DNA from 3 places in the Undibacterium sp. TJN19 genome. Region 2 is predicted to be linked to each of the others. Evidence: predicted binding sites of a transcription regulator. Region 2 holds the regulator's gene; each other region holds the start of a gene.
The links. The regulator FliA, encoded in region 2, starts transcription of late flagellar genes. The targets are predictions, from matches to a motif close to CTAAAGTTTNNNNNNNNNNNGCCGNTA.

Region 1 (10,825 bases), on a different contig from region 2:
CATCCATGGCGTGATCGGTGAAAACGGTGCCGGCAAATCCACGCTGATGAGCATACTGTATGGCTATTACCGCGCTGATGGTGGCAAGCTGCTCATCAATGGCGTGGAACAAAATATCCGTAACAGTCAGGAAGCCATCAATCTTGGCATAGGCATGGTGCATCAGCATTTCATGCTGGTAGAAAACATGACGGTACTCGACAATGTCATGCTGGGTACGGAAGGCGGCTTTCGCCTGAAACCCAAGCGCCATGAAGTCGAGGCGAAGTTGCGTGAGATTTGCCAGCGTTATTCGCTTGATGTCGACCCGCTGGCTACCATTCATGACCTTTCTGTCGGTGTCCAGCAAAGGGTGGAAATCCTCAAGCAGATTTACCGCAGCGCGAATATCCTGATCCTGGATGAACCGACCGCCGTATTGACGGTGCAGGAAACGGCGTCCCTGTTTGAAGTACTGCGCCTGTTTAAGGAACAGGGCAAGACCATCATTCTGATCACGCACAAGTTGCAAGAAATTCTGGATATCACGGATCAGGTCACCGTCATGCGCGCTGGCACGGTTGTGGGTTCAGTCGCGACCGCAGGCACCAGCAAGGAGCAACTGGCCGAACTGATGGTGGGCCGTCCGATAGAAACCCATCTGCCTCGTGCGCCTTATGCGCCCGGTGCGACCGTGCTGGAAGTCAGTGGCCTGAATCTTGTCAACGATCAAAAAGTCAGTTTGCTGAAAGACGTCAGCTTCACAATCCGCGCTGGCGAAATCGTCGCCATTGCCGGTGTGTCGGGCAATGGCCAGAGTGAACTGCTGGAGATTTTAAGCGGCATGCGCTTGCCCACCAGTGGCAAGCTGCAAATGCAGGGTAAGGATTTGCCAGGCAAGGGCCGCAAGGACGCCGATGGCCTGCCAGCCACCTTCCGCGACCTGGGTATTGCCCATGTGCCGGAAGACCGTCTGCGTGATGCCGTTGTCAAAAATTTCTCCGTCATGATGAACAGCTTTCTGGGTTACCAGAAAAAACTGGGCAAGGCCTTTGGCCTGCTCGACTACAAACATATTTTAAGCAATTGCAATGATCTGCTGGCGAGGTTTGATGTTCGCCCGGCAGACCCGCAATTGCGTATCGCCCTGCTGTCTGGCGGTAACCAGCAAAAAGTGGTGATGGCACGCGAAATTGCATCCAGCCCGCAATTGATGCTGGTGGGCCAGCCTACGCGCGGCGTTGATATTGGCACCATAGAAAGCCTGCATGCACGTTTGCTGGCAATGCGTGATGCCGGCATTGCCATCCTGCTGGTATCAGTAGAGTTGGAAGAAGTACGCGCCCTGGCAGACCGTATCCTGGTCATGTCCAGCGGCAGCATTACCGGCGAACTGAAGGCAGAAGAATTTGATGCAACGCGTATAGGCTTGTTGATGGGCGGCCTGCACAAACACTGAACGTAGTGACACGCAGACCAGACCCAGCCAGAGACAAGCAAACAAAAGTGACAAAACTAGCGACCAGACAATAATGAATCAAGCCGATCTTCCCCGTTGGGCAACCGCCTTTGCCTTGCCGCTACTGAACCTGTTTTCTGCTCTGCTGGTGGCAGCAGGCGTGATTTATCTATTGGGTGAAAGCCCGGTAGAGTCTCTGGGCATCCTGGTCAATTCCGCCGTGCTCAATCCAGAAGGCCTGGGCTACACCCTGTTTTATGCAGCGACCTTCATCTTCACTGGATTATCCGTATCGATTGCCATGCAGGCCGGCCTGTTCAATATCGGCAGTGAAGGCCAGATGTATGTCGGTGGTCTGGGCCTGAGCTTTGTTTTGCTGGCGCTTGATTCCAGCCTGCCGGGCTGGATACTGATACCGCTGGCAGTGCTGGGCAGTGCTGTCTTTGGTGCCGCCTGGGCTTTCCTCCCGGGTTATTTGCAGGCAAAACGTGGCAGCCATGTGGTGGTGACTACCATCATGTTCAATTTCATTGCTGCCTGCCTCATGAATTTTGTCATCATCAGCTTCCTTATCCCGGCCGGCCAGCAAAATACAGCCAGCCGCCAGTTTGCCGATGCATCCTGGTTGCCCAAGCTGAACAGCATCTTGCCGGTACTGGGTGAAACACCACTCAATATCAGCTTCATCCTGGCGCTGCTGGCACTGGTGATTTATGGTGTGGCTGTCTGGCGCACCACCTGGGGTTATCAGTTGCGCGCCACCGGCCTGAACCAGCATGCAGCGCACTATGCGGGCATCTCGATCAGCAAGACCATCATTATCACGATGATGATTTCGGGCGCGCTGGCAGGTCTGGCGGCAGTGAATTCTGTCATGGGTTCAACACACTACCTGAACCTGAATTTCCCTGCCGGGGCGGGGTTCATCGGTATTGCGATTGCGCTGATGGGGCGTCAGCATCCGGTCGGTATTTTGCTTTCATCCATTTTGTTTGGCGCATTGATACAAGGTGGCTTTGATCTGTCTCTGGAAAAAGCCAATATCCCGCCAGAAACGTTTATCTTCATCCAGGGTTTGATCATCCTGTTCTGCGGTGCGATGGAAAACCTGTATGCCCCTGCCCTGTCTGCCCTGCTCAAGCGTAAGGAAAAATGATGTTTGATGATTTTCAATTTTCCAGCATCCTGGTATCGACCATACGCAATGCGCCGGTATTGATGTTTGCGGCCATGGCTGGCTTGTTTGCTGAACGCAGCGGCGTGGTTGACCTGGCACTCGAAGGCAAAATGCTGGCCGCGGCCTTTGTCTCTGCCGCCGTGGCGTTTGCGACGAAAAGCCCGTGGCTGGGTATATTGGCAGGTGTCGGCATTTCCGTCGCCATCGCCTTGTTGCAGGGCTTTGTCAGCATCACGCAAAAGGGTAATCAGCTGGTGGCCGGTATCGCCCTCAATATCGCGCTGGGCGGCCTGACTTTTGTTATCGCCCAGTACCTGTTTCAGCAGGGTGGGCGCACGCCTGACCTGGGAGATGCACGCCTGTTTGACATTGTCTTTCCCGGTTCAGAAGCAGTTGCCGGCATTCCTTTCATCGGCTGGGTCTATACGAAACTGATAGGTGGCCATAGCGCACTGGTGTACCTGGCGTTTGCACTGGTACCGCTGGTGCACTGGATTTTGTATCACACCCGCTTTGGCCTGCGCCTGCGCGCGGTTGGCGAAAACCCGCATGCAGCAGATGCAGCAGGTATCAATGTTGAGCGCACCCGCTTCATGGCCATGCTGTGCGCTGGCGTCTTGTGTTCATTCTCTGGTGCGTATCTGTCGATCGTACAAAGCGGCTTTTTCCTGCGCGATATGTCAGCTGGCAATGGCTACCTGGCCCTGACCGCCCTGGTATTTGGTAACTGGCGGCCGATGTATACGGCTTTAGGCTGCCTGATGTTTGGTTTCTTCGCTGCTTTGCAGGTACAGATAGAAGGCGTGATCTTTCCAGGCATAGGCAAGATACCCGGCTCTCTGGTACAGATGATTCCTTACGTCGTGACCGTGATCGTATTGGCAGGCTTGATGGCAAAGTCCGTCGCCCCGAAAGCGATAGGTCAGCCATTTGTGAAGTCACGGTAATTGATTGAAATAAAACCTTTCAACACGGGGACACAGAAGGGGCACGGAGGGCACAGAGAAAAGCGAATGAAGAGCAACGAAGGTTGGCTTCTCGTAGGTTGGGCTACGGTTTACCAGCCCAACGCTCGGCGTTTCAATAAGGTATTCGTCGATTGTAGGCTAAGTGTTGGGCTGATGAAGCGTAGCCATGCGTGGCCCGGCCCAACCTACGTGTTTGCAACCTACATGAGTATTCCGTCTTTCTCTGCGCCTCCTCTATTTCTCCGTGTCTCTGTGGTAAGCCTTTCGGTCTTGCACTACACAACATAATTTCGACCTCCTTGAACCGGGTCAACTGCAACAATTCACATCGCGACTGGGTTCTGCTCAATGGCCAGCCGATGTAATTTTGGAGAGCATTCATGTCAACAAAACACAAAGTCATCTTTGATACTGATCCAGGCGTCGATGATGCAATGGCCTTGTATTTCGCCCTGGCCCATCCTGATATCGAAGTGGTTGGTATCACGACTACTTTTGGTAATGTCCATGTTGAACAGGCAACCATCAATGCCTTGTACCTGACGCGCATCGCTGGCCGTCATATCCCTGTCGCACATGGTGTACCTGTACCTTTCGCCAAAGCGCCTGGCATGCCGCCAGATTTCATCCACGGTGCTGATGGTCTAGGTAACCTGAACAGCCGTATTGAAGTCGGTGGCAAGGCGGAAGTAGAAAGCGCAGCAGAATTTATCGTCAAAATGGCACGCCAGCACCCGGGTGAAATCACCCTGGTTGCAGTCGGCCCATTGGGTAACCTGGGCCTGGCCCTGAAGATGGAACCACAACTGCCAAAACTGCTGAAGCAGGTCGTGCTGATGGCAGGTACCGTCGATGAACCAGGCAATGTATCGCCAGTGGCAGAAGCCAATGTCTGGAATGATCCTGACGCAGCGGACCTGGTCTTCACAGCAGGCTGGGATCTGACCATGGTAGGGCTGGATGTCACACACCGCGTGGTCTTGCCTTCGACCTTCTTTGCAGCTCTGGCAGAAAAACACAAGCACGTGGCGATGGATACCCTGTCACATGCAGTCAACTTCTATGCCAACTTCTACCAAAGCATACGCCCGGACCTGGGCCATGCCTGCTACGGTCATGATGTACTGGCATTTGTCTGGCTGGTGGCACCGCAGATTTTTGAAACCAGCTCTGGCCGCGTACGCGTTGCCAAAGAGGGCATAGGCAATGGCCAGACCATGATGGCAAAACTGCCTATCCCTTATCCACAGGCAGGTTGGGAAGCCAGCAAACCAGAAACGCGCGTTTGCATGAAAGTGGATGCAGAAGCATGTAAACAATTGATCGATGCAACCCTGGCGTCAAACTGGTTGCAGGCACCGCTGGCGCAATAAGGGGAGACCATCATGTTTATCGAACCAGTTGATTATCGCGCACCCGATGCTGCGAAAAAATTCACTGAAAGCCTGCACCGCACTGGCTTTGGTGTATTGACCAACCACCCCTTGTCGCAAAGCACACTGGAAACCATCTACAAGGAATGGTATGAGTTTTTCCAGACCGATGCGAAAAACAAGTATGACTTTGATGCCGAGAAAATGGATGGCTATTTTTCGCCAAAAATTTCCGAGACAGCCAAGGGCCAGACCAAGCGTGACCTGAAAGAGTTTTATCATATCTACCCTACCGGCCGTTATCCGTCTGAAGTGTCGGATGCTGCTCGCAAATATTATGACGATGGTGCCAAGCTGGCAGCAGAGTTGCTGCAATGGGTAGAAGATCATTCTCCTGCTGACGTCAAGGCCAGGTATTCCATGCCCCTGTCAGACATGATCACCGACAGCGACCTGACCCTGCTGCGCGTTCTGCATTACCCACCGCTGCGTGGCGATGAAGAGCCGGACGCAGTGCGCGCTGCGGCGCATGGCGACATCAACCTGCTGACCTTGCTGCCTGCAGCAACCCAGGCTGGCTTACAGGTACAAGGCAAGGATGATGCATGGCATGACGTACCTTGTGATTTTGGCATGCTGATCGTGAACATTGGCGACATGCTCGATGAAGCATCTGCTGGCTACTACCCATCGACTATCCACCGCGTACTAAACCCTACCGGTGAAGAAGCGAAAAAGTCCCGCATTTCTTTGCCTCTGTTCCTGCATCCACGGGCTGATGTGGTGTTGTCTGAACGTCATACCTCGGGTAGTTATCTGCAAGAACGTTTGCGTGAACTGGGTGTGAAGAAGTAAATTTTTTAGAGTTCAATTCTGCAAGAAAAAGCCCGCAACAGGTAACTGCTGCGGGCTTTTTTTCATGACGCACCGAGTGTCTTCATGCTCTTTGACTTACTGCGCCATGCAGGACAATCACCTGAAGTCAGGCCGCCTTTGCTGCGGTGACAGTCACAGGTTTAGACAATGTAACGGTGTCGCCAGATGGGATGCCATTGGCTGCCCAGCTATCAAATTCTGTGCGTATGGCTGCCAGTGTTTGCTTGCTGATATCAGGCAAACTGCCACCCAGGATATCGGAAGCTTCTTTAAAGCCCTGCTCAACGGCAGCACGCACTTTTTCAAGTTTGGATGGATCATCCCCTATTGATGCCTTGGCGAAACTTAAAATGCGTTCGGCAGTTTTTTGCACACTGAATTCGCCGCCATCAGCAATTGCGGCCTTGGCAGCACTGATGGCTTCTGGGCTGGCAGACACTTTTTGTTCACCACTGGCAACCTTATCAAACTGTAAACCTTGCTGCTCTACCAAGGGCCTGATCAAATCGATAATGGCCTGGGCTTTACGGTCCGATTCTTCCAGCAATGCCTGCAAATCAGCCTGGGCTGGCTTATTCAGGCGCGGATCGCTATAAACGACATTGTCGCTGTCGGAACTGTTCAGACTGACTTTGTCAGTCGCGACGCTAGTGCTGGTATTGGTATTGGTATTGGTGGCCGCAGCAGTATCGGTAGCAGACTGGCGCTGTGTCAGCGGGCTGGCGGTCAGGCTTTGGGCAGATGTACCCAGTGTAGAAATAGTAACGCTCATTTTATGTTCCTCTGGTGAACGGCAATGAAAAACATCAAGACAGTTCGTTATCGGCGCGTAAGCGGGAAACTGTAAGCATGTGCGCGAAATAGTATCGCCTGAATTAAAGCAATCTGACTTTCCTGTGGGCGGCGATGACGCTGCAATGCAATAAATTCATGCATGACTGACATAGAGCCGATTTTAAGCATGCAGCCGTATTGCCACGCAAATCAGACTTCTGTTAAATACATCAGAACACATGCGAGATACTTATTCAGTTCGTTAGCTCACATTGAATGCATTATCGCTGGAGACAAGAGGCCTACCTATCGCCCACAACAGTGTTTGCGAATACAATATCGCCTATCTTAACGAAAGACAATTATGCTGACTCAAGAACAATTATTACAAGCTGCCAACACTGCCCGCGAATCTGCCTACGCGCCGTATTCCAAATTCAAGGTTGGTGCTGCTGTGCTGACGAAAGATGGCAAGGTTTTCCATGGCTGCAATGTAGAAAATGCATCTTATGGCCTGTGCAATTGCGCTGAGCGCACTGCACTGTTCAGCGCCGTTGCTGCAGGCTATCGCCCTGGCGATTTTGCTGCGATTGCCGTCACTGGTGATACCGATGGCCCTATCGCTCCATGCGGCGCCTGCCGCCAGGTCATCATCGAAATGGGTGGGCCGGATTTGCAGGTATTGCTGACAAACCTGAAAGGTGATCTGAAAACCACCACCGCCGGCGAGCAATTGCCAGATGCGTTTTATCTGAAGCCAGAATAAGTGACTAAGCGTTTACCATCGACCAGTCTGGCCCTATGTTGAAAACCATACTGATCGTCGAAGACGAAGTCAGCATTGCTGAAAACCTGGCCTATGCCCTGTCCACCGATGGCTTTCATCCTCTGCATGTCAGTCTGGGACAAAGTGCACTGAGTTTGTTGCGCGACTCAGCGAATGAATCAGCTAACAACCCCGCCAGCGCTAGCCCACCAGCCCTGGTGGTGCTTGACATCGGCTTGCCTGACATGAGCGGCTTCGATGTCTGCCGCCAGTTGCGCCAGTTTTCTGATGTGCCTGTCATTTTCCTCACGGCGCGTAATGATGAAATTGACCGCATAGTCGGTCTCGAAATAGGTGCGGACGATTATGTTAGCAAACCCTTTTCCCCACGCGAGATGGTGGCGCGCATACGTGCCATCTTGCGTCGCCAGGACAAGGCGGCACAGATGCATGCCGCCACACCCGCAACCACCAGATCAATATTACGCCTGGAACTGCGCGCAGACGAAGCACGTATCTTGTATTACGGCCAGGCACTGACATTGACACGCTATGAATACCTGCTGCTGAAAACTTTGATGGAACGACCAGGCCAGTTATTTTCACGCGCGCAACTGATGGAAATCGTCTGGGTGAATGCACCTGAAACACTGGAACGCACGGTGGATGCCCATATCAAGTCGTTGCGCGCAAAACTGCGTCAGGCACGTCTCAGTCATCAGGGCAATGCGAACGGCACAGCAAGTGAGGACAGCAATGACGAAGGCATACAAACACACCGTGGCATGGGTTATAGCCTGACACCCACATGAAAATAGGCCTGCGCATATTGCTGGGTTATTTCCTGATACTGGGCCTGACCGCCTGGCTGGTCTTGAATGTAGTGGTCGAAGAAGTGAAACCGGGTGTGCGTGCCACCCTCGAAGATACCCTCATTGATACCGCGCAAATGTTGGCGACACTGGTAGCAGAAGATGTCGCCAATGGTAATCTGGCTGATTCAGCACTGATGGCCCGCATACACAATTATGCGCAGCGCAGTGTCGATGTAAAAATCAGCGGCATACGAAAAAACAGCCTTGACTACCGCGTCTATATCACCGATATCAAAGGCATCGTCATCTTCGACAGCGAAGGGCTGGCCACCGGCCAGGATTATTCTCGCTGGAATGATGTCTACCTGACCTTGCGCGGCAAATATGGTGCGCGCAGTACCCGCCATGATCCCGCCGATGAAGGCAGTAGCGTCATGCATGTGGCTGCGCCCATCCAGCACCAGGGGCAGATCATAGGCTCACTGACGGTCGCCAAGGCCATCTCCACGATCAGCCCTTTTATAGAACGCAGCCAGCGCAAGATTTTGCAACGCAGCTTCTGGTTGCTGCTGGGGTCCTTACTGATAGGTATCGCTGTCTCATGGTGGCTCAGTAATGCCCTGAGCAAATTGCAGCGTTATGCCAGCAGTGTAGAAAATGGTGAAAAAGCCAGCCTGCCTTCACTGGGCAATAATGAAATCGGCCGCCTTGGCAAGGCGCTGGAAGCCATGCGCAACAAGCTCGAAGGCAAGCAATACGTAGAACAGTTGATGCACACATTGACACATGAACTGAAAAGCCCGATTGCCGCGATACAGGGCTCAGCCGAACTATTGCGCGAAGACATGCCCACAGCAGACCGTCAACGCTTCCTGAATAACATTCTTGAACAAAACCAGCGCCAGAAACAATTGATAGAAAAACTGCTGGCCCTGGTGAAGCTGGAAAAACAGCAAAACCTGAGCCACGCACAGCAACTCAATGTAGGTGCACTATTGCAATTGGTAATGGATGATACCCAGGCCAGCCTGCATAAAAAATCCATCACTTTGCAATTAGATTTTCCTGCTGACAGCAAGCAGTTGCACGTCATGGGCGATGAATTATTATTGCGCCAGGCACTGGGTAATTTACTTGACAATGCCATTGCTTTTTCACCTGCGGGCAGTTGCATCAGCATGCAGGCAAGTACAGACAGCACCCTGTCCTGGCTGACTATTCGCATCTGCGATCAGGGACCAGGCATACCCGATTATGCGCAAGAAAAAATCTTTGAACGTTTTTATTCCCTGCCACGCCCGGACGCAGCCAAAAGCACTGGACTGGGCCTGCCTTTTGTTCATGAAGTAGCGCTACTGCATGGCGGCTCTGTCACCGTCAGCAATCAACCCGAAGGCGGCACCCGCGCCTGCTTGCGCTTACCGCAGTTGCCAGAATAAGGCTTGCGGCAAACCGGGAACAGAATTCGCCCGCACTTCACACAAAACACATCAACAACGCACACAAGTTTTTTACAGTGACGACTCCAACAATACGGAGTCTGCCATGGAAAAAAACTGGATGTTAAAAACCGGCATCGTCGGCCTGCTGGCGATACTGATCTATATATCCTTGATGATGATTCAATCCACCATCTGGGAACGCATGCGTTATCGCGAAGAAGCCGTACGCAGCATCACCGCAGACTCTGTCGGCGAACAAACCATACTGGGGCCGGTACTGGTCATACCCTATACCGAAACATGGGAAGAGGAGGAGATAGACAAAACTACCAAAGTGTCCAAAATACGTCCAATGTATAAAAACAAGAAATATTATGTCTATCCCAATGATTTACAGATCAAGGGAAACATAGAGACCGACCAGCGCTATCGTGGGATTCATAAGGTATTGGTGTATTCAGGCACACATGCCATCAACGGTGACTTTATCATGCCTGACACGGACGAACTGATATCGAAAGACAAGAGCAAGGCTACGATCACGTTTAACGAAGCTGCCTATGTCTCATTTGGCCTTAGCGACACACGTGGTTTGCGTAACTTCCCCAAACTGGAATGGGATGGTAAAACGTATGACTTCAGACAGGGCAGCAAGCTGAGTTCGGCGTCGCAAGGGATACATGCGATTCTTGGCAATTTCCATGAAAACCATGTGCCTGTCACCGTCAAATTTAAACTGGACCTGATGCTCGATGGCGTGGAACATCTTAGTTTTGTACCCATCGCCAGGAATAATCAGGTCAGCCTAAGTTCAAACTGGCCACATCCGCAATATGGTGGTCGCTTCCTGCCGTCGCCAAAGGGGCGCACCCGTAGCGATAATGGCTTTGGTGCGAGCTGGAATATCTCATCGCTGTCGAGCAACGCCCAGCAGCAACTGACTCAACTCGAATATAACAATAGCGCAAAAGCCAAAGATGCAACACCCGATGGTATCGCAGGTATTGATGTTTTCAGCGTGGCATTTATCGAACCCATCAATGTCTATTCTGAAGCGGACCGCGCCGTCAAATACGGGCTGATGTTTGTAGCACTAACCTTTGCCGCCTTTTTCCTGTTTGAAGTCTTGAAGCAGTTGCCGATACATCCTGTCCAATACATGCTGGTTGGCCTGGCGTTGGCGATATTCTTTCTTC
Region 2 (10,825 bases):
TAAACATATTTTTTAGGCTCTTTGCCTGCGATTTTGTCGACACCCTGGTTTTCGTTTAGTAAAAAAAATATCGACTTTCCCTCATTTTTCTTCGCTCTTGCTTGCCCCGCAGTTCAGGCAAGCATCAAAAGAAGTTTTTTCACATCATCCCCAATCCCTGAAGTGCTTCTCAGCGCTTATTTAACTCCTCCGACCGGCCTTTACCGAGAGGAAAGGGGTATTTCTTCCTTTATTCCCCGCATCTTGTGTTGCCTGCATGGCTAATAATCACATCTGTAAATTTGCGTAAACGAAGTGCTGGTTGCTTTGTGGAAATAACAGGAGTCGGCAATGGCCGAAGATAGCGATCTCGAAAGAACCGAACCGGCCTCGCCCAAGCGCCTTGAACAAGCGCGGGAAGAGGGCGATGTTCCACGTTCGCGTGAATTGTCTACTTGTACCATTTTGCTGGCCGCAGGCGGGTCCTTGTGGGCCATGGGCGATGGTCTGGTGCATCAGTTGAATCATGCACTGATCATAGGTTTATCGCTGGAACGCGAAGTCATCTATGATCCGGCGCTGCTGTTTTCCAAGATAGGTGGCAGCCTGTGGGACGTATTGGTAGCTTTCGCCCCCATCGCTGTGATATTGCTGATTGTTGCCCTGGGTTCGCCAATTTTAATTGGTGGATGGCTGTTCAGTTCCAAGGCTCTGCAACCCAATTTCTCGCGCATGAACCCGATTTCGGGCCTTGGAAATATGATTTCTACCCGCGCAGGTGTGGAATTGTTAAAGGCGATCGTGAAAACCATCCTGGTCGGCAGTGTCGCCTGGGTAGTGATCATGAACCAGAAAAGCGCCATATTTGGCTTGCCCCTGGAAGCGATCAAGAACGGCCCGGCGCATGTCGGCCATATGATGGGTGTGTGTTTTCTCGCCATTGTTGCTTCACTGGTCGTGATTGCAGCGATCGATGCGCCATACCAGATGTGGCAGTACGCGCAAAAACTGAAGATGACCCATCAGGAAGTGGTTCAGGAATCCAAGGAATCCAACGGTAATCCGCAAATCAAGGCAAAAATCCGTGCACAGCAACGTGAAATGGCGCGCCGCCGCATGATGGCTGAAATTCCTACTGCAGATGTCATCGTCACCAATCCGACTCACTTTGCGGTAGCACTCAAATATACCGAAGGCGGCTCAGGTGCGCCGAAAGTGGTGGCCAAAGGTGCTGATGCTGTCGCCGCAAAAATTCGTGAGCTGGGTGTGCAGCACAAAATCCCGTTGCTGGAAGCACCACCGCTGGCACGTGCTTTATACAAACATACGGAGCTGGGGGATGAAATCCCTGAAACCCTCTATGCAGCGGTGGCAGAGGTTCTGGCCTATGTCTATCAGTTGCGTACTTATCGTACCCATGGCGGCAATAAGCCGGTAAAACCTGATGAATTGCCCGTGCCACCAGAGCTGGACCCGAATAATCAAGCAGGAGCAATTGCATGAATGGCCTCACCTTACCTGCCTGGATGAATGGCATGAACACCCGGGCGCTGGCTGCGCCTTTCCTCATCATTCTGATGCTGGCGATGATGATTTTGCCTTTGCCAGCGTTTATTCTCGATGTGTTTTTCAGCTTTAATATCGCGATTGCGATTATCGTTCTGCTGACCAGCCTGTACACCATCAAGCCGCTCGATTTCATGGTGTTTCCGACGGTACTGCTGGTCAGTACCATGCTGCGCCTGTCATTGAATGTGGCGTCAACACGTGTCGTGCTGACTGAGGGGCATACCGGGCCAGACGCAGCCGGCAAAGTAATTGAAGCCTTTGGCCATTTTCTGATCGGTGGTAATTACACAGTGGGTATCGTGGTGTTCGTCATCCTGACCATCATCAACTTTACCGTGGTCACCAAGGGTGCTGGCCGTATTGCTGAAGTGGGTGCACGTTTTGCCCTGGATGCGATGCCAGGCAAGCAAATGGCGATTGACGCAGACTTGAACGCCGGCCTGATTGCTGAGCAGGAGGCGCGTCGCCGCCGTACTGAAGTGGCGCAAGAGGCCGAATTTTATGGCGCGATGGATGGTGCCAGTAAATATGTGCGTGGTGATGCTGTCGCAGGCATCATGGTGACGGTTATTAATATCGTCGGCGGCCTTATCGTTGGCATGGTGCAGCATGACCTGGATTTTGCCGCCGCGCTGAAAAATTATACCTTGCTGGCGATTGGTGACGGCCTGGTGGCACAGATTCCATCGCTGATCATCTCCACTGCTGCCGGCGTCGTGGTATCACGGGTTGCCAGTGACCAGGACATCAGTGGCCAGTTGATAGGACAGCTGTTTGCCAAGCCGCAGGTGATGATCATCACCGGGGCGATTATCGGTGGCATGGGCTTGATACCAGGCATGCCGCATGTGGCCTTTATCTTGTTGGCGGCTATTCTGGGTGGTGGCGGCTATCTGATGAACAAGCGCAATAACGCACCACCGCCAGAAGAAGCATCGGCAACAAGCGCTCCCACTGTACCGACCCAGGAAATGGAAGAAGCCACCTGGCAGGATATCTTGCCGGTTGATACATTGGGCCTGGAAGTCGGTTATCGCCTGATACCGCTGGTAGACAAGACCCAGGGCGGGGAATTGCTGCGCCGTATCAAGGGCATACGCAAAAAGTTTGCTCAGGAGGTTGGCTTCCTGTCACCCCCGGTACATATCCGTGACAATCTGGAATTGAAGCCTTCTGCCTACCGCATCACACTTAAAGGCGTAGAGGTTGGCGCGGGCGAGGCCCTTAGTGGTCAGTATCTGGCGATCAACCCTGGCATGGTGACTGGCAACTTGCCAGGTACCGTGACCAATGACCCGGCTTTTGGCTTGCCTGCCGTATGGATAGATGGTGGCATGCGCGAACAGGCGCAGGCCATGGGCTATACCGTGGTGGATTCCGGTACGGTCATAGCTACACATTTGAATCATCTGATCACCAGCCATGCGGCCGAGCTATTGGGACGTCAGGAAGTACAGCTGCTGATGGACCACCTGGCCAAGGAAATGCCGAAGATGGTGGAAGAGCTGGTACCGAAAATCCTGCCTTTGTCTGTCTTGCAGAAGGTCTTGCAAAACCTGTTGATTGAAGGCGTGCATATCCGTGACATGCGCACCATCATAGAAACCTTGTCCGAGCAAGCCATGCATACCCAGGACGCCAATGAGTTGACGGCCCAGGTCAGGGTTGCTTTGGGCCGTGCCATCGTTCAGCAGATCTTCCCGACGGGTAATGAATTGACTGTGATGACACTCGACAATCGGCTTGAGCGCTTGCTGATGCAGGCCCTGCAAACCAGTGGCAGTGATGGCGCAGGCATAGAGCCTGGGCTGGCCGATACCTTGTCCAGCCAGACCGAAGCTGCGGCCCAGCATCAGGAACAACTGGGTTTAACCCCGGTCTTGCTGGTGCCAGCCCCGTTGCGCGCCCTGTTATCACGCTTCTTGCGCCGCACGCTGCCGCAATTGAAGGTTTTATCGCATGCAGAATTACCTGAAACAAAAACAATTAGAGTCACCAGTCTGGTCGGAGGTCAATCATGAACGTCAGAAAATTTACCGCTAATACTTCTCGCGAAGCTTTGCGCCAGTTGCGGGATGCACTGGGTGCAGACGCGGTCATCCTGTCCAACCGCAATGTCGATGGCAAGGTGGAGATACTGGCAATGGCCGATGAGGCCATCAGCGCGATAGCGCCGGCGTCAGGTGATCAGGCCCCCGTACCGGATGAACCAAGGTTTGCGCCACGTTTTCAGGCGGAACCTGTAATTGCCACGCATCGGCCCCTGAAAGTGACGGTACCTACTGAGGTAGAGGTGCCACCGGTGAGTGTCAGCGAATTAAATAACGTGATGTCTGAAATACGCTCCATGCGCAGCATGCTGGAGTCGCAACTGGCTGAAATATCATGGACGCAAACCCAGAAGCGCCAACCGCAAAAAGCAGAAATCCTGCGTGAAATGCTGGCAACGGGGTTTAGCGCAAGCCTGTCGCGCTATCTGGTAGAAAAATTGCCAGAGGCTGAAAAGATCGATAATGGCTTGGACTGGATCAAGAATGTGTTGATACGTAACCTGTCCACCATAGACAATGAAAACGAAATGCTGGAGAAGGGTGGGGTATATGCCCTGGTCGGCCCTACCGGCGTAGGCAAAACGACGACCACGGCCAAATTGGCCGCACGGTGTGTAATGCGTCACGGCCCTTCCAAGCTGGCGCTGATTACGACCGATGGATACCGTATCGGTGGTTTTGAACAGCTGCGCATCTACGGAAAAATCCTGGGGGTGATGGTGCATGCGGTCAAGGACGAGGCAGATTTGCGTATTGCCCTGGCTGAATTAAAAAACAAACATACGGTATTGATTGATACTGTCGGCGTCAGCCAGCGCGACAAAATGGTGACCGAACAAGTTGCCATGTTGTCAGGAACAGACACCCCGGTGAAGCGTCTGCTATGCCTCAATGCAACATCAACTGGTGAAACCCTGAGTGAAGTGGTGCGTGCTTACCAGGGAAATGGTCTGGCCGGTTGCATTTTAACCAAGCTCGATGAAGCTGCCACGATAGGCGGCGCACTTGATATTGCCATTCGCCAGAAGCTGATGGTGTATTACGTCGCCAGCGGCCAGCGGGTACCGGAAGATCTGCATATCGCCAACAAGCAATACCTGATTGACCGCGCCTTTAAATTGAAGCGCGAAACCGCTGCTTTCCGCTTTCTCGACGAGGAACTGCCTCTGCTAATGGCGGGTACAGCCACAGGCGGCCGTATTTCAGGAAGTGCAACTACGGCAAACCGGGAGGTGTCTCTTGGCTAGATTTGATCAGGCAGAAGGTTTGCGCCGCATGCTGGCGGGGCCCAAGCCCCGGGTATTTACGTTTTTGTCGGCATTGAAAGAAGACGAGAAGAGTGGCATGCTCGTCAACCTGGGGGTTACCCTGGCACGTCAGGGTAACCAGGTCACGATGGTTGACGCCCGGGCTTCGGAAGACAGTATTGGTGCCTGGCTCAACGCAAGCAATGATCAGACCTTATTGGATGTAGCGCAACAACAGCGTACAATGAAGGAGGCGATTAAAATCGTCGCTGCCGGCTTGTCGGTCACCATGTTGACGCGCAATGCAGATTGCATGGCAAAATTACCGCCAGAAGGTGCGCGGCAATTGTCCAGGGTTTTTGATGTGGTCGCGCATCGCTCGGATCTGGTTATCGTTGACAGTGAAATCAACCTCGAAGCTGGTTTTCCGCTCGCCTCTCTGGATGATAGCGAATTGGTGATACAGGTTTCTGCCGACCCTGACATGATCAAGGCTGCATATGGCCTGATCAAGCGGGTCAGCAACAGGTTGGGTCGACGTGGCTATGGTATTTTGGTTTCTGGCGCTTCGGAAAAAGAGGCAAGATTGATTTATACGAATATGGCTCAGGCGGCAGGCCGTTATCTGGCGGTGCCTTTGCACTATGTCGGCAATGTGCCGGACGATGAACATTTGAGAAAGGCGGCACATTTGGGACGCTCAGTGATTGATGCTTTTCCGAAGGCGCGTGCTTCGCTGGCTTTTTCCAGGCTGGCTGAGCAATTGGCGATGAGTGCACGCACCACCTTGGGCATAGAGGGAGTCCCTGAGTTGGGTGTTGGTCTCGGAATTTAATTAAAAAATGTACACCGCTAGCGGAAAGTCAGATAAAAATTTCCTCCTGAGGGAGCACGCCCCACTGGTCAAGCGCCTTGCTTACCAGTTGAAGGCGCGTTTGCCCCCCAGCGTGGAGGTGGATGATCTTGTGCAGGCCGGCATGATAGGCTTGCTGGACGCCGTTAACCGCTATGAAGATACCCACGGCGCGCAGTTTGAAACCTATGCGGTGCAACGCATACGCGGTGCCATGCTCGATGAATTGCGCAGCAGTGACTGGTTGCCGCGTGGTGTGCGCCAGAATATGCGCAAAATCGAAAATGCCATGAATAGTCTGCAACAAAAGCTGGGGCGACCACCACTGGAAACCGAGGTGGCAAAATCGCTCAAGCTCAGTCTCGAAGAATACCAGGATTTGCTGACCGACAGCGGTGGCCATCAACTGGTGTATTACGAAGACTTTCATGACGCCGATACCAAAGAGCATTTTCTTGATCATTACTGTTCTGACCTGTCTGGCGACCCCTTGCAGGATTTGCTGAACGATGATTTCCGTGATGCCGTGATCGGTGCGATTGACAGCCTGCCTGAACGCGAAAAACTATTGATGGGCCTGTACTACGAACAGGAATTGAATCTCAAGGAAATTGGCGCCGTGATGGGGGTCTCAGAATCGCGGATATCACAATTACATAGTCAGGCCGTGGCCAGGCTCAGGGCATACTTAAGGGAGAAAGCGTGGACTGGGCTAGCGTAGTCGGACTGATTCTGGTTGTCGGCGGCATCGTATCTGGCCAATTGCTGGAGGGTGGACGCTTGTCTTCCTTGGTGCAGCCAGCGGCATTTGTGATCGTGGTGGTCGGTACACTGGGCGCGGTCTTGATGCAAAGTCGTTTGAATTCATTCAGGCAAGGGCTGCGCATGCTGCGCTGGATCGTTTCCGAGCCGCCTGACACCAGCAAGAAGAATGTTGAAGATGCCCTGGTCTGGAGCGTGGTTGCCAGGCGTGAAGGCTTTTTAAGCCTTGAACGCTATATGAATGCCTCTACCGATCCTTTCATTGGCAAGGGTTTGCGTCTGGTGATTGACGGTATAGATCCAATACGCCTGAAGGATATCCTTGACGTTGATATTTCGCTGTATGAAATGGAGCAACGCCAGGCCGCAAAAATCTGGGAAGCAGCTGGCGGTTATTCGCCCACTATCGGGATTTTGGGCGCAGTGCTGGGCCTGATTCATGTGATGGAAAACCTGAGTGACCCATCCAAACTGGGTGGCGGCATTGCAGTTGCTTTTGTCGCCACGATTTATGGTGTAGGCATGGCGAATTTGTTGTTTTTGCCAGTCAGTCATAAATTAAAAGAGATCATCATGCGTGAGGTGACGAGACGTGAAATGCTGTCAGATATCTTCTACAGTATTGCCCTGGGCGACAGCCCGCGTGTGGTTGAGGAAAGACTGACCAATCATAAAAACTAAGCATGCCTCATTAAATCAACTCATATGGCCAGAAAAAAATACCACGAAGAACCAGAAAACCATGAGCGATGGCTGGTTTCTTACGCGGATTTTATTACGTTGCTATTTGCTTTCTTTGTGGTGATGTATGCCATTTCTTCGGTCAACGAAGGTAAATACCGGGTTTTATCGAATTCACTGACCGGTGCTTTTGGCAAAGTCATGGTGCTCCAGCCAAAACCGGTGGAGAGTAGCAGCGACCCGGCAGTCAGGCTCGATCCGCTGCCGCTGATAAAAAATCGCGCCAGCGAAGCATTGCGTAAAGAACGTGCGCAGATGACTACCATGGCCAAAGACATCATGACTGTACTGGAACCACTGGTGCGCGAAGGCAAGGTCAGGGTCAGCCAGACCAGCCGGGGTATTACCATAGAAATCAATGCCAGCCTGTTGTTTGCCCCTGGCGATGCTCGCTTAAACGTGGATTCCATACAGGCTTTGAAAGCGATTGCCGGTGTGCTCAAGATTGATACGCATGCAATCCAGGTCGAAGGGCATACTGATAACGTACCTATCAAAAATCCGATTTACCCTTCCAACTGGGAATTATCTGCGGTCAGGGCCAGTACGGTAGCACGCTTGCTGACCGAAAACGGCGTGGATGAGGCGCGGGTGACTGCGGTGGGGCAGGGCGCAAAATTGCCAGTCAGCGAAAACGAAACGCCAGAAGGGCGTGCCAGAAACCGGCGGGTGTCGGTCACTATTCTGGCTGTATTGCCCGAAGCAGCGGTCGATGTGCCGATTGCGCCAGTGAAACCAGTCAGCAGTTCCTTGCCACAAATTAAAACAGACCCTAATTAGGATCTGTTTGCTTGATACCCGCTTCTTTTTTGAGGTTCAGGTAGCTATATAGCCTTTGCCAGGTGTGTTTTTAATTGTTGACTGGCCGTTCGGGCCATACATTGAGCCAGCAGGGTTATTTTGCTGCAACACATTCAAGGTGGCCTGGTTTATTGACAACCTGCGGTTGATCAATGTGCCATTGGTGCGGTTAACTTCTTTTGCCTGTTGAGATATTTGTAATAATTTTTCCCAATAGCCTGCCAGCGTACTGACGTTGCCTGCATGTTCCAAATAGGCGCGCATGCCTTCAATATCTGCTTTATAGCCTAATTCAACCAGGCAAGTATTGCGCTTTCTTTCCAGTTCGGACATCTTGCTGACCAGTTGCCCTTTGCTTTGGATATATTCATTGAGCAAACTGACATCGCTTTCAACAAGTGCGGACTGTTCTTTCTTCAGCAATTCAGCCAAGGAAGACATGGTATTCACTTCTTCCTGTATACACTGTTCAATGACAGCGTGTCCGGAACTTGTTGCGTTCATGATCAGCGTTTTCTGGCGTTAAGTAAATCTTTGACAGTTTCCAATAGCCCATCAGCGACTTTCTCTGAATTGACCTGAAAACGGCCTTCAGAAATTGCCAGTTTGATGGCTTCCACCTTCTTCGTTTCGAAGACAGCGTTGCTTGCCTGCGTGCTTTGCAATGCCTGCAATTGCGTGGACAGGGTTGAAATCTGTACATTATGGGAAGGCGTTGGAACTGCATCCGCCTTGCTATCCGCCGGTTTTTCCGTGCGTGCCTGCTGCGGGCTTACTGGAAGTCCGGAGGTCTTATTTAGTGCGTCATCAATTTTCACAGCGATACCCTCAGTATGGGAATTACAAACATCTACATCCAGTTTATCGGCTGTGTAATTTTAAACTTTAACCTTACTTCAAAAAAATATTGCATTAATTTAATTGTATTGATTAACGGAAACATACTCAAAATATTTTGAAATATTTTCTTTTAATAAACTATTTCTATAATGCCACCGCTTTTAGCCAGACCACTGACAGTCTGACCTGAACTGGTTTTGGCTTTGGCAACCTGTCCGTCGGACGCGTTATTGAGAGCGATGGCATCTGTCATTACCTGAAAACCTGGCCCTGAGCTGATGACACGCACCGATTGTCCCTGTTGTATGACCGATGGATTCTTCATCGCATCGACACGCAGCACGCTGCCTGAAGGGATGGATACCTGCATGGCCTTGCCCACCGCCTGATCTGGATTGGTAACCACACCTGCCGGTAGTTTGGAAATATCCCCTTTTACCTTGGTCAGATCTGCCAGTGTCAATACCTGTCCCTGCACAACCGGGTTGGTCGCTACGTAATACTCGGCGGTAACCTGCACATTCGCCTGCAAATAGATTTGCCAGGCTGTGGGAGCTACGCACTTGATAACAATCGTAATTTTGCCCCAGGGCTTGCTGCCGGGTGGTAAATAGGGGGTAGGGCTGTCACAGGCGGCCAGATTAAGACGTTTATCAACTTCACCAACCGTGACCTGGACTTGCCCAGGTTGTGCCGCCGCTTGTTGTGTCAAAAAGTCAAGAGCAAGCTGGCGCAGCAGGGCTTGATCCTGCAATCCTGCTGGATTGCCGCCATTGATTGCCGGGTTGGCTGCCAATGCCATGTCAGCCGCAGCGAGCAAGCTGGCAGCAGCGAACAGTTGTATTAATGTTTTTAAGGGTTTCATCAGATTACCCGCAGGTCTTGGTTCCGAATTCCATTTTAGAACAAGCACGCTGTATTGAATGCATAAGCAAGCAGGGAATTCAGTGTCTGCTTGGAGGATTAAAATGAAATTCTAAAATCGGCATATTGGATACTTATGATTATCGAGATCTGCACTTTAAAGACCCATATAATCAGTGGTTTGAATGAAATGAATTATTTGAAAAACCTAAAGCTATGATGCTATTGACGTGCAGTTTTCATTGCTGCCTCAATATAAAAACGGATGCACTTATGTGCATCCGTCATACTGATTTTTTCGCGTTAAATTGCAAAATATGTGTCTGAACTCCAGGAGCTATCGCCATACACGTTATAGCCCTGAACTGACCAAATGTATGAGCCAGAAGGAAGTGGTGTACTCGTAATTGTGCAAAGTCCAACCCCGGATTCACATCCTGCTGCGGCAGCTGTGTAGACTGTAATTACGCCATTTACTTTCAGCCTATATGAAGTTGAGCCGGGTGCTGGTTTCCATGTATAAATCGGAGTGTTTGAAGTTACAGGACTAATTGTTTTTGGAGCACCTTGTGGTGGTCCGCCTGATAAGCCAATCACATCGACTGGGACTATTGGGTTGGCAGTAGAGTTGTTACCCAGTTGACCATAGATATTGGACCCCCAGCATTGCACGCCAAACTGCAATATTGCGCAACTAGAATTTGTTCCTGCAGAAACTAACGTTGCAATACCGTTTCCTGCCGTTAAATTCATGACATTTGTTGGGATTGATTTATTTACTTGATCACCAGTGCTTAGCTGTCTTGATCCGTTTAATCCCCAGCCCATTGCAACACCTGATGTTGTGATGGCTAGTACGTCACCACCGTTTGCACTAGGAATAGAAATACTTGCAATGCTCGGAATTCCATTTATTTGGGTTGGCAGATAAGGGACGTTATTATTAATCACGCCATTTCCTAGTTGCCCATAGATATCCCAACCCCAGCATTTCACTGCTGCTGATGTCGTTCTGGCGCACGTGTATCCGTTGCCACTTGATATATCTACTGCATCGCTTATTCCTGTTGCAGTAATAATGCCTGAACCACTTTGTGTCGTGCCGTCACCTAATTGCC
Region 3 (10,825 bases), on a different contig from region 2:
TGGTGCCTATGGGCTGGAGATACAGGAAGTGTTTGATAGTCTGACAGCATTTGATTTCGCTACTGGCAATATCGTGCGCATCGACAAGGCGGCCTGCCGTTTCGCCTATCGCGACAGCATTTTCAAACAGGCTTATAAAGATCGCATGGTCATACTGAGTGTGCGCTTTGCCTTGCCTAAACAATGGCAAGCCAGGTTGAATTATGCTGATGTCGCACAGTATTTGAACCAGCAGCAAATTGCTACTCCAACAGCTAAAGAAATCAGCAATGCCGTGATCGCCATACGTCAGGCCAAGTTACCTGATCCCGTACAGATCGGCAATGCAGGCAGTTTTTTCAAGAACCCGATTGTGTCTGCTGCGCAGCGTCATAGCTTGCTTGACGCACATCCAAGGCTGGTCAGCTATCTTCAGGAAAGTGGAGACTATAAGCTGGCCGCCGGCTGGCTGATTGACCAGTGTGGCTGGAAAGGGCGGCAACTGGGACAGGCAGGCGTATATGAAAAACAGGCACTGGTTCTGGTCAACCATGGTGGCGCTACAGGCGCTGAGGTACGCGCATTGGCCGTAGCCGTACAGACTGACGTGCAAGCGAAGTTTGGTGTTCTGCTCGAAGCAGAACCCGTATTTGTATGACCAGACTTTTTGTCATTGAATAACAGGATAGTAAATGTCAGAGTTTTCGCCAGAAAATACCAGTGATGATGAACAATTGGTCGGTCACGATAGCGTACCAGACGCTGATTGCTTGACACCGCCAGAAGGCAATGCGTTCACTATTAAGCGCTTGATGACCGAGGCTTTACGAGTCAGTGTCTGCCTAAAGCCACACTGGCAGGGCGTGCCTGCTTCACCTGTGATCATCGCGGTGCTGATGGCACTGTATCTGCTGACACATATTGCCATACAGCGCACGATGATTGTCGGTCCCGCGCAATTTTTCTGGCAGGTGTTTTCGTCTGGCTGGTTTTATTTTGCTGCGCTGGCATGGGCTTGTTACCACTTGCGCCCCGTAGGTCTGCACCAAGCCTTGCATGTGAACACAAAGATAGCACCAGATACCAGCCGCTTGCTGACGCTGGCACTTGCCCAGATACTGGTGCTCAATATCGTCGTTTGCTCAATCGGGTCAATATGCATACGGCTGGGGTGGTACGATTTGTCGAACCTGGGGTTGCGCATGCAATGGCTGGTTTATCTTGCACCCCCTTTTCTGGTGTTGTTGATACAACTGTTGTTCTTGTGGCGCTCCAGTGATCGCCGCGTTGGGGCAATGCTGTTTGTCTGCGTTGTCATGCTGACCGCTTTTGGACTGGAGATCAGTACGCGGTCCACGCAATTCTGGTATCCACGCCAGGAAGTCAAAACCCCAGCGAATGCTGAAGCGGATGAAGCAAATGAAGCAAATGACAAGGCGCCTGAAATCACGCAAGAGATATTTGAAACCCAGGCTGCCTTGCTGAAACAAAAACTGGACGACATCAAACCGCAGAGGCCTGGCGTAATTGATTTATATAGCCTGACCTTTGCCCCTTATGGTGAAGAGAATGTTTTCCTGAATGAAACCACCATGGTATCAACGATGATGGAGAAACGCTTTGATACCGCAGGACGTAGCCTGCAACTGGCAAATAATCCAAAAACCATGGACAGCTTGCCTTGGGCAACGCCACTGAATTTGCAAAGAGCGATAACGCATATTGCCAGCCGCATGGACCGCGATGAAGATGTATTGTTCATGCATTTTTCTTCACACGGCGCCAGTGATGGTGAACTGGCGGCCAGCTTCTGGCCGTTGACGGTGAACCCTGTCACACCCGCTGACCTGAAGCGCTGGCTTGATGATGCTGGTATTAAAAACCGCGTCATCTCCATATCGGCGTGTTATGCCGGTAACTGGATTGCACCACTGTCAGACGCCAATACGCTGGTCATGACGGCGTCTGATGCAGATCACACTTCGTACGGTTGTGGCAGCAAATCTGATCTGACCTTTTTTGGCCGTGCCATGTACGATGAGCAATTGCGGGACAAGACGCTTTCCTTCGAAGCAGCCCATGCTGCCGTGCGCCCGATTATCAAACAGCGTGAAGAAGAGGCCGGTAAGACCGATGGTTATTCAAACCCCCAAATCGCGGTCGGCATGCATATCCGTGAAAAATTGCAGCAACTGGAGCAAAGACTGAAGCAGCAGGCATCATCCCGGCAGGAAAAATAGCAGGCTTGGTGTCGGACTGTTTCATTACGAGAGGTTGGCCATGAAATTGCCGCAGTTATTATTGTTCGACCTGGGCGGGGTGCTGATAGAAAACAATACCTTCAGTCGTCTGCAAGCGCTCTTGCCGCAAACTATAGAGGGTACAGAACTGTCGATACTGAAAGAGAAATGGCTTTCTTCACCTGTGGTTCGCTGCTTTGAACTGGGGCAGATAGCGCCTTCAGAATTTGCCCGTCAATTTATTGAAGAATGGTCACTGACGCTGTCTGAGCAGGATTTCATCTCAGAATTCCTGTCCTGGCTCAAGGGTTACTATCCTGGTGCGCATTGGTTGATACAGCGCTTGCGTCAAAAATACCGTGTTGCCTGCCTCAGCAATTCCAACGTCTTGCATTGGGAAAAATTTGGTCAGCTTGATACGGACTTTGATCTTGCCATGTCTTCACATTTGCTGGGTGCAATCAAGCCTGATGCTGCCGCCTTTGCCATGGCACTGGCACATTGCCAGGTCACGCCGGATGAAGTCTGGTTCTTTGATGATGTCCAGCCCAACGTGCTGGCCGCGGCAGAACTGGGCATCAAAGCCTTTCATACAGATGGGTTTGCCGATGTGCAAACCACCTTGCTTGCTAACGGCATAAGGCTAACTTAGCGGATCTTTTTCCAGGTGGAAATCGTCGTAGTTCCATTGCCGCTGGCACTGGCTGGTACGCGGTAGCTAAGCACGTCCGTCTTGAATTCAAATTGCCTTGCCTGCTCGCTTCCATCCCAGTTGGGAAAGGATGCATGCTCTATCCTGAAGATCAATACATTCCGTTCTACATCGATAAAGCAGCGCCCGTAATGTGAACTGGTATCCAGCACAGCGGCGCGGAATTCTGCCTCAGTGCCCTTGCGTTTGTCACCGGCAGCAAATTTGCTGCGTTCTGATTTATAGATTTGCAGGGAATATCTGCCAGTATCATCAATGATCAGCAGACCATGCGGGTTGGCGCCAAAAGTTTCACCACGACTACCGTCGGCACGAATCTCTGGTGCGTCAATCAGGGTCCAGGTACCCGTCAGGCGCTTTTGTGCCTGTTCATTTGGGTCTATATCCTGCTGCATCATTGCATAGGAAGGCAGGTTGAAACCGATGATGCCAATCAGGCTGATGGCGCGTACTATTTGGAGAAAAGTTTTCATGATATCGCGTGATAAGGGTGAAGGGAAATGACGTTCAGATATCTGCGGCGACCGACAGCAGCAACTTGCCGCTGGTGTTCCGGGATTCGAGATCAGCATGTGCTTTTGCGGCATCGCCAAGCGCGTATATACCGCCTATGCGCAACTGCAATACCTGTTGTTGCAGCCAACCAAGGACACGCTGACTGCGTTGCGTCAGACTGGCTGCATCGGCTACATGGTGGGCAAGAGTAGGGCGAGTGAAAAACAAGGAGCCGTGACGACAAAGACTCATCGGGTCTATTGCAGGGACAGTGCCACTTGATTGCCCAAACAGCACCAGTGTGCCTAATGGACGTAATACGGCCATGCTGCCAAGATAAGTTGTCAGGCCAACAGAATCATAGACCGCGTGAACGCCTTGTTGCCCCATCAATTCCTTGACTGCCTCAACAAAATTAGTCTCTGTATAGCGAATCACATTGTCGGCCCCTGCATTTTTTACCAATGTTTCTTTTTCTGCGCTTGATACCGTGGTCAAGACTGTTGCACCCTTATGCTTTAGCAGTTGTATCAATAGCAGGCCAACGCCACCAGCGCCTGCATGCACTAGCACTCTATCGCCTGCCTGTACGTGATAACTGGTCTCTGTCAGATATTGCACGGTGACAGCTTGCAGCAAGGCGGCAGCTGCCTGCTGGTTGCTGATGTCACTTGGCAGTCTGATTAGTTTCCAAGCCGGGATCGCCAGATATTCGGCATATGAACCAGGTTGAGACAACCATGCCACCCGTGTGCCGGCGGCAAACGTGGCGTTTCCATCGACGACGACCCCGGCACCTTCGGCTCCGGGCAATGAGGGCAGGGTGACTGGGTTTTGTCCATTGCGCTGATAAATGTCAGCGAAGTTGACGCCGGCAAAATCGACTTTCACCAGCACTTCTCCTTCTTTTGGCCTTGGTACGGGCAAGTCAACAAGTTGCAATACTTCCGGACCGCCCTGTTTTAAAAACTGTATGGCTTTCATGATTTTTCTTTCGTATAAAGCGTGGCAGCAATCAAGTAACGACTGCCTGACTGGATGCAAAGAGCTTAGTCAAATCCGTATCAAAAGAAAATTCCTGAAAGATTCGCCTGGAGTGTGCATAATTGCACAATGATGAATTGGGATGACTTACGTTTTTTTCTGGCACTGGTCGATAGTGGTACATTGACCGGTGCTGCGCGTCGTTTGCAGGTAGAGCACACTACTGTGGCGCGTCGCATAGATGCTTTAGAGGCAGCACTTGGCTTGCGTTTATTCGACCGCCTCGTGCGTGGCTGGCAACCGACCATCGAGGGACAGGATCTGGTTGCTCATGCGCGCGAGGTAGAAGATCGCTGGTTTTCTTTTGAAAGAAAAGCCCTGGGTGCGGAGAAAATGGAAGGTATAGTGCGCATTTCTGCACCGCCAAACCTGACGGCGTTTTTGCTGGCACCACATTTGAAAAACCTGCCTGTCGCTTTGGCAGGCGTAGATCTGGAGCTATTGGCCGAACGTCAGCAAGTGAGTCTGGGGCGGCGCGAAGCAGATATCGCCTTGCGCATGGCACGTCCGCAAACGGCAGGTCTGGTCATCAAGCCACTGGCAAGCATTGCCTATGGCTTATACGCCAGCAAGGCTTACCTGAAAGGTCGCATCGCGCAGGATTGGGAATTTGCCGCCTACGAAAAAGATTCCAGCACACCCCATCATCAATGGCTGGAGCAACATGCCGTTGGGCGACGAAAAATTTTGCGCAGCAATGATCAAATGGTCTTGCGTCAGTTTGCAGCAGCAGGTCTGGGCGTTACGGTATTGCCACGTTATCTGGTAAATGGCAGCCGGGAGTTGGTACTCATCGAAGAAGAAACCTGCCCGGTGCAAAGAAAACTCTGGCTGGTTATGCACAATGACGTACGGCGTTCGCCGCGGGTGAGGGCGGTGGCAGATTATCTGATTGCCTTATTTGGCAGCGATGCGGTAATGACCGCCTTGAAATGAAGCACAACATCGTTCTTGTGCAGCGCACACTAGCGAAATGAACGCGGTATGATGTGGTTTTCGGCACGGAGGTAAGCCAAATGAATACCTTGATTATTATCGACATGCAAAACGCCTGGGTGCATGGCACGACCCCGCGTTTTGACAAGGATGCAGTGATTGCCCGTATTCAATATGCGGCAGATTACACACGTAAACATGGCGGTCAAGTGATCTTCGTGCGCCATGCCAATGATGACGCCATGGCCGGCTCCGCTGGCTGGGAAGTCATTTCCGAACTGCCTTTTAGCCACGGTGATGTTTTCGTCGATAAAACTGCCTGCGATTCATTTGCCGATACGGGTTTATTGGCTCACCTGAAGATCACTGGCGCGCACACTTTGATTGTCTGCGGGTTGGCTACCGAATTTTGTGTGGATACCACACTGCGCGCTGCGGCATCCAATGGTTTCGATGTGGTTGCCTTGTCTGATGCCCATACCACAGGTGACCGACCGCACATGAAGGCCGATAAAATAGTCGAGCACCATAATTGGGTATGGGAAAATATTTCTACCCCCGCCAGCAGTCGTTTGATGGTGCGCACCACTGCCGAAGTGTTCGGAAATTAATTTCACCCACTGCTGCTGACCTCAGTGCAAACTCGATTAGTTTGCACGGCAGTATTGTTGTTAATTTAAAACTTTTTTCTTATCCCTGGTTTTTCATTCTTCTGCTTAAAGCAGAATCTCAGCTTATTCAAATAAAAAAGCTAAACTTTTAAGTTACTTTACCGTTAATGGGTTAACGCAGTAATCCGTTCTGCTTTTTATCCTTAAAGTTGGGGAATGATATGAGTATCAGTCAAATAACAGGTGGGGGCAGTAGCGTCTCTGCTGTTGAGCCTCGGCAGGATGTTAAAAGTACACCGAAACTGTCAACATCAACAGGAAATGCCAGCGCAGGTTCAATCGCGGCGACAGAGGAATCAAAGCAGACAGCAGCTGTCAGCAGCACTGCGTTGAAACAATCTGTCGATGAGATCAATCGATTCATTAATTCAAGCAATAGTGTGAATTTAAATCTCGACAGTGGTTCAGGCAAGGTTGTGGTGCAAATCGTTGACCGGGAAACAAATGCAGTTATCCGGCAGATTCCATCTGCTGAAGTCTTGTCGATTGCCAAGGACTTAAGTGGTAAAAAAGGCTTGTTACTGAACGATCAGGCGTGAACAGGGCAGATGCGTGATCCTTACGTCTGATGCAGGATACTGGCGCGCTCAGTTGCAACGCCCGCTCATAGAACGCCTGGCGGTGGCTCCGGTGGAACTGCTTGCCTATGTCGCCAATGTCAATGCCAGCCAAAACCTGGACAAGAATTTCCCTGAGGCAGTGCTGCCAGAGGCAGATTTTCTGGACGATGTGCGTTCAGCCATTACTGAAATGCCTGTGGCGGTTTTAAAAATGCTGGAGCGACCCTTGCTCGGTGTTTATTTTGCCCGCGGTTTGGGCTCATCTGCTCTGACGGATGTGGTGATGGCTGCGGATGGCAGTTCTCTGGGTATGGTCTGCCTGATGGATGCAGATGCATTCTTGCAACGTTCAGCCAATGCCTGGGCCAGCTGGAAGGAAAACACACCATTTTTACCACAGGATAACTACAGCATCGAAGTGGTGATAGAAACTGCAGAAAACGATAATCGCAAAAACGCCATACAGTTTTTGTTGCTGCATGAATTCGGCCACGTATTAACCGCAAATAGCGAATTTCTGCCGGACTGGTGGATAGGCGCGCAAAAATTCAGGTCTACCGAAGAATACAGTTACCTTTCCCTGTCCTGGCAAATTGCCATGAGTGGGGATTTGATACCCCTGCTCAGGGAAGATTTCCAATACCGTAAAAGGCTGAGCTTTTATACCGGAGAGCAATTGCCAGGTGATTTGATCCCTGAAATCTACCGGGCATTGCAAAAAACTACTTTCCCCACCTTGTATGCTGCGACGAATGCCTACGACGATTTTGCTGATGGCTTTGCCAGTTATGTACACCAGCTTGTGATGCAAAGGCCGCTGACAGTCAGCATCAAGTCCGCAAATGAAACGATAGTGCAGATTGCTGATTACTGGTCCAGCCCCAGAGCACGGCTTAAAGCCGGTATTTTTGCCGAAATGCTTGCCAGCGCCTGAGTCACACGTGTCAATACACGCTAAGACTTGTTGTCAGGTAACGACGACATTGAAGCCATCATCGTTGCAAAAAAGCATAAATTCACCCTTGTATCAATAAAGCTGTAAAAACGCCTGTATTCCTTGTTTCAATCGTCCTACTCTCATAGATAATTGGCGGACGATCTTAGAACAAACGGGTATATGCATGGCAGCACCAGTATCTGAAACCCTGGACCCCGACGACTGGCAAGCACTGCGGGCGCAAGGGCATCGCATGCTCGACGACATACTTGATTATGCCGAGCACATACGGGAGCGTCCTGTATGGCAAAGTATCCCGGATGAGATCAGGGCGCAGTTCAGGCAAACCTTGCCGGTTGGTCCGAGCGACCTGGCGACCGTGCATCAGCAATTCATGGACAATATCCTGCCCTATTCGGTAGGTAACAGCCATCCCGGTTTCATGGGCTGGGTGCATGGCGGCGGGAATCCAGTCGGTACACTGGCAGAAATGCTGGCCGCCGGCCTGAATGCCAACCTCGGCGGGCGCGACCATATGCCGATAGAAGTAGAAAAACAGCTGACTCGCTGGGTAGCCAGCCTGTTTGATTTCCCAGATAGTGCCAGTGGTTTGTTTGTTACTGGTACATCGATGGCAAATTTTATCGCTGTTCTTGTCGCCAGGGCGCAGGCACTGGGCAATAGCGTGCGCCTGCAAGGCGTGGCAGCATCTGGATCCAGGCTGGTGGCCTATACTTCTGCGGGTGCGCATGCCTGTATCGCGCAAGCGATGGACATGGCTGGCCTGGGCACGGATGCCTTGCGCATCATTCCCATGAACAGTAATTTTGAAATGGATACTGCACTATTGCAGGCGGCCATACAGGCAGACCGTGCGGCTGGCATGAAACCCTTCTTTATAGCCGGGACAGCCGGTTCAGTTGATGTTGGCGCCATCGATAATCTGACTGCGCTGGCTGACATTGCGAAGCAAGAGCAGTTGTGGTTTCATATCGATGGTGCGTTTGGCGCACTGGCCATACTCGCACCTGATATTGCGCCGCGACTGCAAGGCATACAGCGTGCCGATTCCATCGCTTTTGATTTCCACAAATGGCTGCAAGTGCCTTACGACGCTGGTTTCATCCTGGTGCGCGACAGCGCTGCGCATTACGCTACTTTTGCCACGCCTGCCAGTTATCTGCGCCGCGAAGCGAAGGGCCTTGCTGCTGGCTCGCCATGGCCCTGTGATTTTGGCCCTGATTTGTCGCGCGGTTTTCGTGCACTGAAAACCTGGTTCACCATACAGGTGTATGGGGCGGAGCGGCTCGGCCGCATGATCGCCCACACCTGCGCGCTGGGGCAATACATGAAAGCAGCCATCCTCGCCCATCCCCAGCTGGAACTGCTGGCACCAGTCGCCTTGAACATCGTCTGTTTTCGCTATCGTTGTGAAAACCCGGATGATATCAACGCCAGGATTGTCGTTGCCCTGCAAGAGTCTGGCATTTCAGCACCATCGACCAATATCGTGAACCAGCAACTGGCAATACGTGCAGCCATCGTTAACCATCGTACGTGTGCAGAAGATATCGACACATTGATTTCCGCCACTGTCGCCATTGGTGATAAATTAAGCAAACAGGATGACACTCATCATGACAAATGACATGCCCAATAACATCCCAAATAACATGCCAAATAAGGTGGACGGTACAGACAAGTCCGGCCATCCTCAAAGCAAGCTGATTGGTCTGGCACCGTTGATGCGGCAGGCTTTTTCCGGTGTAGACATGAAACCTCAGGGCATGGCCCTGATAACCCATGCTGAGCAGCACCCATATGATGCCAATGCCATGATGGATCTGGCCACTACCCTGTTATTACTGGGGCATCGCGACACGGCGCTGGCAACCCAGATGGAGGCCCTGAAACTTCAGCCCCTGTATTCGATACCCACCACACGCGAGACCAAAATAAAATTACTGGCGCTGATGACCGATGGCGACCTGATGGCCAATACGCCGCTGGAATTTCTGGTGGAAGACTCCGACATCGCCCTTGATTTGCTGTATGTAGGCGCAGGCATACCGGCAGTAGACCAGGTGCCCGAACACGATGTCATGTTTGTCGCCGTTGGTGAAGCGGATGACAAACACGAACTGCTGCTTGATCTGCAAGCGCTGGTAGATACCTGGCCCCGGCCTGTCATTAACTCGCCAGAGCGCATCACGCATCTCGGACGTGACAAGGCCTGTGCACTTCTGCAATCAGGTCATGGCATAGAAATGCCAACTTCAATACGCATAGATCGCCAGACACTGGAAAAATTGGGTAATGCTGAAATTGAATTGTCTTCGCTTTTGCCAGGTGATGAGTTCCCCATTATCGTGCGGCCTTTGGGCTCACATGCAGGGCAGGGTTTGCGCAAGGTGGTGGCGGCAGATGCCATTCCTGATTATCTGCAAGCCGTACCCAGTGAAGAATTTTACATCGCCCGCTTTGTTGACTATCGCAGTGAAGATGGGCAGTTCAGAAAATATCGCATCATACTGATTGATGGGCAGCCCTTCATTTCACATATGGGGATTTCCAAACACTGGATGATTCATTACCTGAATGCAGGCATGACAGAAAGTGCAGAAAAACGCGATGAAGAAAAACGCTTCATGGAGAATTTTGATACTGATTTCGTCCCGCGTCACCTGACCGCATTTGCAGAAATCACCAAGCGCCTGCAACTTGATTACGTCGGCATAGACTGTGGTGAAACAAGAGATGGGAAATTGCTGATTTTTGAAGTCGACAGTGACATGATCGTGCATGCGATGGATCCAGTGGATATGTTCCCCTACAAACAGGCACCGATGAAAAAATTGTTCGCTGCGTTTCGGGAAATGCTGATCAAGGCTGCCGCGCTGGCATCCCCGTCGGTAACGATCTGAGTTCGCGGAAACTCTTCATTCATGCAAATGCGCACCCGTCAGGATTTTCCCAGTCTTGATCAACTGCTGATCGATGGTGGTGATGGCAGAATCGCCTTGCATGCCGACGGCCTGAATAAATACGGCTGCGCCGCCTTGCCACAAGGAGCGCAATCTGCGTTATTTGCGTTTGGTTCCGCCACGGCTTCGTGCATTTCCGCGCCTGCCTATGCTGCCGCTGCCAGGACATATCCTCAACTGTTGCTCGCCCATCAGCAGCAAACCGAATATGCGGTGTATGCAAGGGAAATTGATGGCGTGCGCCATGAATTGAAACAGCTTTGCGGG

Region 1: a site for FliA is predicted at 6,653-6,679, ahead of ACO0LH_RS08335 (DUF5610 domain-containing protein). Genes of this name have one in related genera too.
Region 3: a site for FliA is predicted at 6,158-6,184, ahead of ACO0LH_RS16810 (flagellar protein FlaG). Genes of this name have one in related genera too.

The regions. Positions count from the first base shown of each region.
Region 1 is NZ_JBMPPL010000002.1:26,066-36,890, reverse strand. It holds gene ACO0LH_RS08360 (ABC transporter ATP-binding protein) at 1-1,438, shown strand, start outside; gene ACO0LH_RS08355 (ABC transporter permease) at 1,512-2,594, shown strand; gene ACO0LH_RS08350 (ABC transporter permease) at 2,591-3,562, shown strand; gene ACO0LH_RS08345 (nucleoside hydrolase) at 3,964-4,956, shown strand; gene ACO0LH_RS08340 (2OG-Fe(II) oxygenase family protein) at 4,969-5,811, shown strand; gene ACO0LH_RS08335 (DUF5610 domain-containing protein) at 5,939-6,604, opposite strand; gene ACO0LH_RS08330 (cytidine deaminase) at 6,971-7,372, shown strand; gene creB (two-component system response regulator CreB) at 7,408-8,184, shown strand; gene creC (two-component system sensor histidine kinase CreC) at 8,181-9,626, shown strand; gene creD (cell envelope integrity protein CreD) at 9,733-10,825, shown strand, end outside.
Region 2 is NZ_JBMPPL010000011.1:43,616-54,440, forward strand. It holds gene flhB (flagellar biosynthesis protein FlhB) at 331-1,482, shown strand; gene flhA (flagellar biosynthesis protein FlhA) at 1,479-3,569, shown strand; gene flhF (flagellar biosynthesis protein FlhF) at 3,566-4,846, shown strand; gene ACO0LH_RS23245 (MinD/ParA family ATP-binding protein) at 4,839-5,681, shown strand; gene ACO0LH_RS23250 (RNA polymerase sigma factor FliA) at 5,689-6,420, shown strand; gene ACO0LH_RS23255 (flagellar motor protein) at 6,402-7,142, shown strand; gene motD (flagellar motor protein MotD) at 7,167-7,982, shown strand; gene ACO0LH_RS23265 (flagella synthesis protein FlgN) at 8,019-8,507, opposite strand; gene flgM (flagellar biosynthesis anti-sigma factor FlgM) at 8,510-8,821, opposite strand; gene flgA (flagellar basal body P-ring formation chaperone FlgA) at 8,974-9,708, opposite strand; gene ACO0LH_RS23280 (RCC1 domain-containing protein) at 10,011-10,825, opposite strand, start outside.
Region 3 is NZ_JBMPPL010000006.1:5,200-16,024, forward strand. It holds gene murB (UDP-N-acetylmuramate dehydrogenase) at 1-637, shown strand, start outside; gene ACO0LH_RS16780 (C13 family peptidase) at 672-2,219, shown strand; gene ACO0LH_RS16785 (HAD-IA family hydrolase) at 2,260-2,871, shown strand; gene ACO0LH_RS16790 (lipocalin-like domain-containing protein) at 2,868-3,404, opposite strand; gene ACO0LH_RS16795 (quinone oxidoreductase family protein) at 3,439-4,410, opposite strand; gene ACO0LH_RS16800 (LysR family transcriptional regulator) at 4,543-5,406, shown strand; gene ACO0LH_RS16805 (isochorismatase family protein) at 5,487-6,017, shown strand; gene ACO0LH_RS16810 (flagellar protein FlaG) at 6,239-6,616, shown strand; gene ACO0LH_RS16815 (hypothetical protein) at 6,630-7,571, shown strand; gene ACO0LH_RS16820 (pyridoxal phosphate-dependent decarboxylase family protein) at 7,759-9,222, shown strand; gene ACO0LH_RS16825 (ATP-grasp domain-containing protein) at 9,224-10,498, shown strand; gene ACO0LH_RS16830 (hypothetical protein) at 10,520-10,825, shown strand, end outside.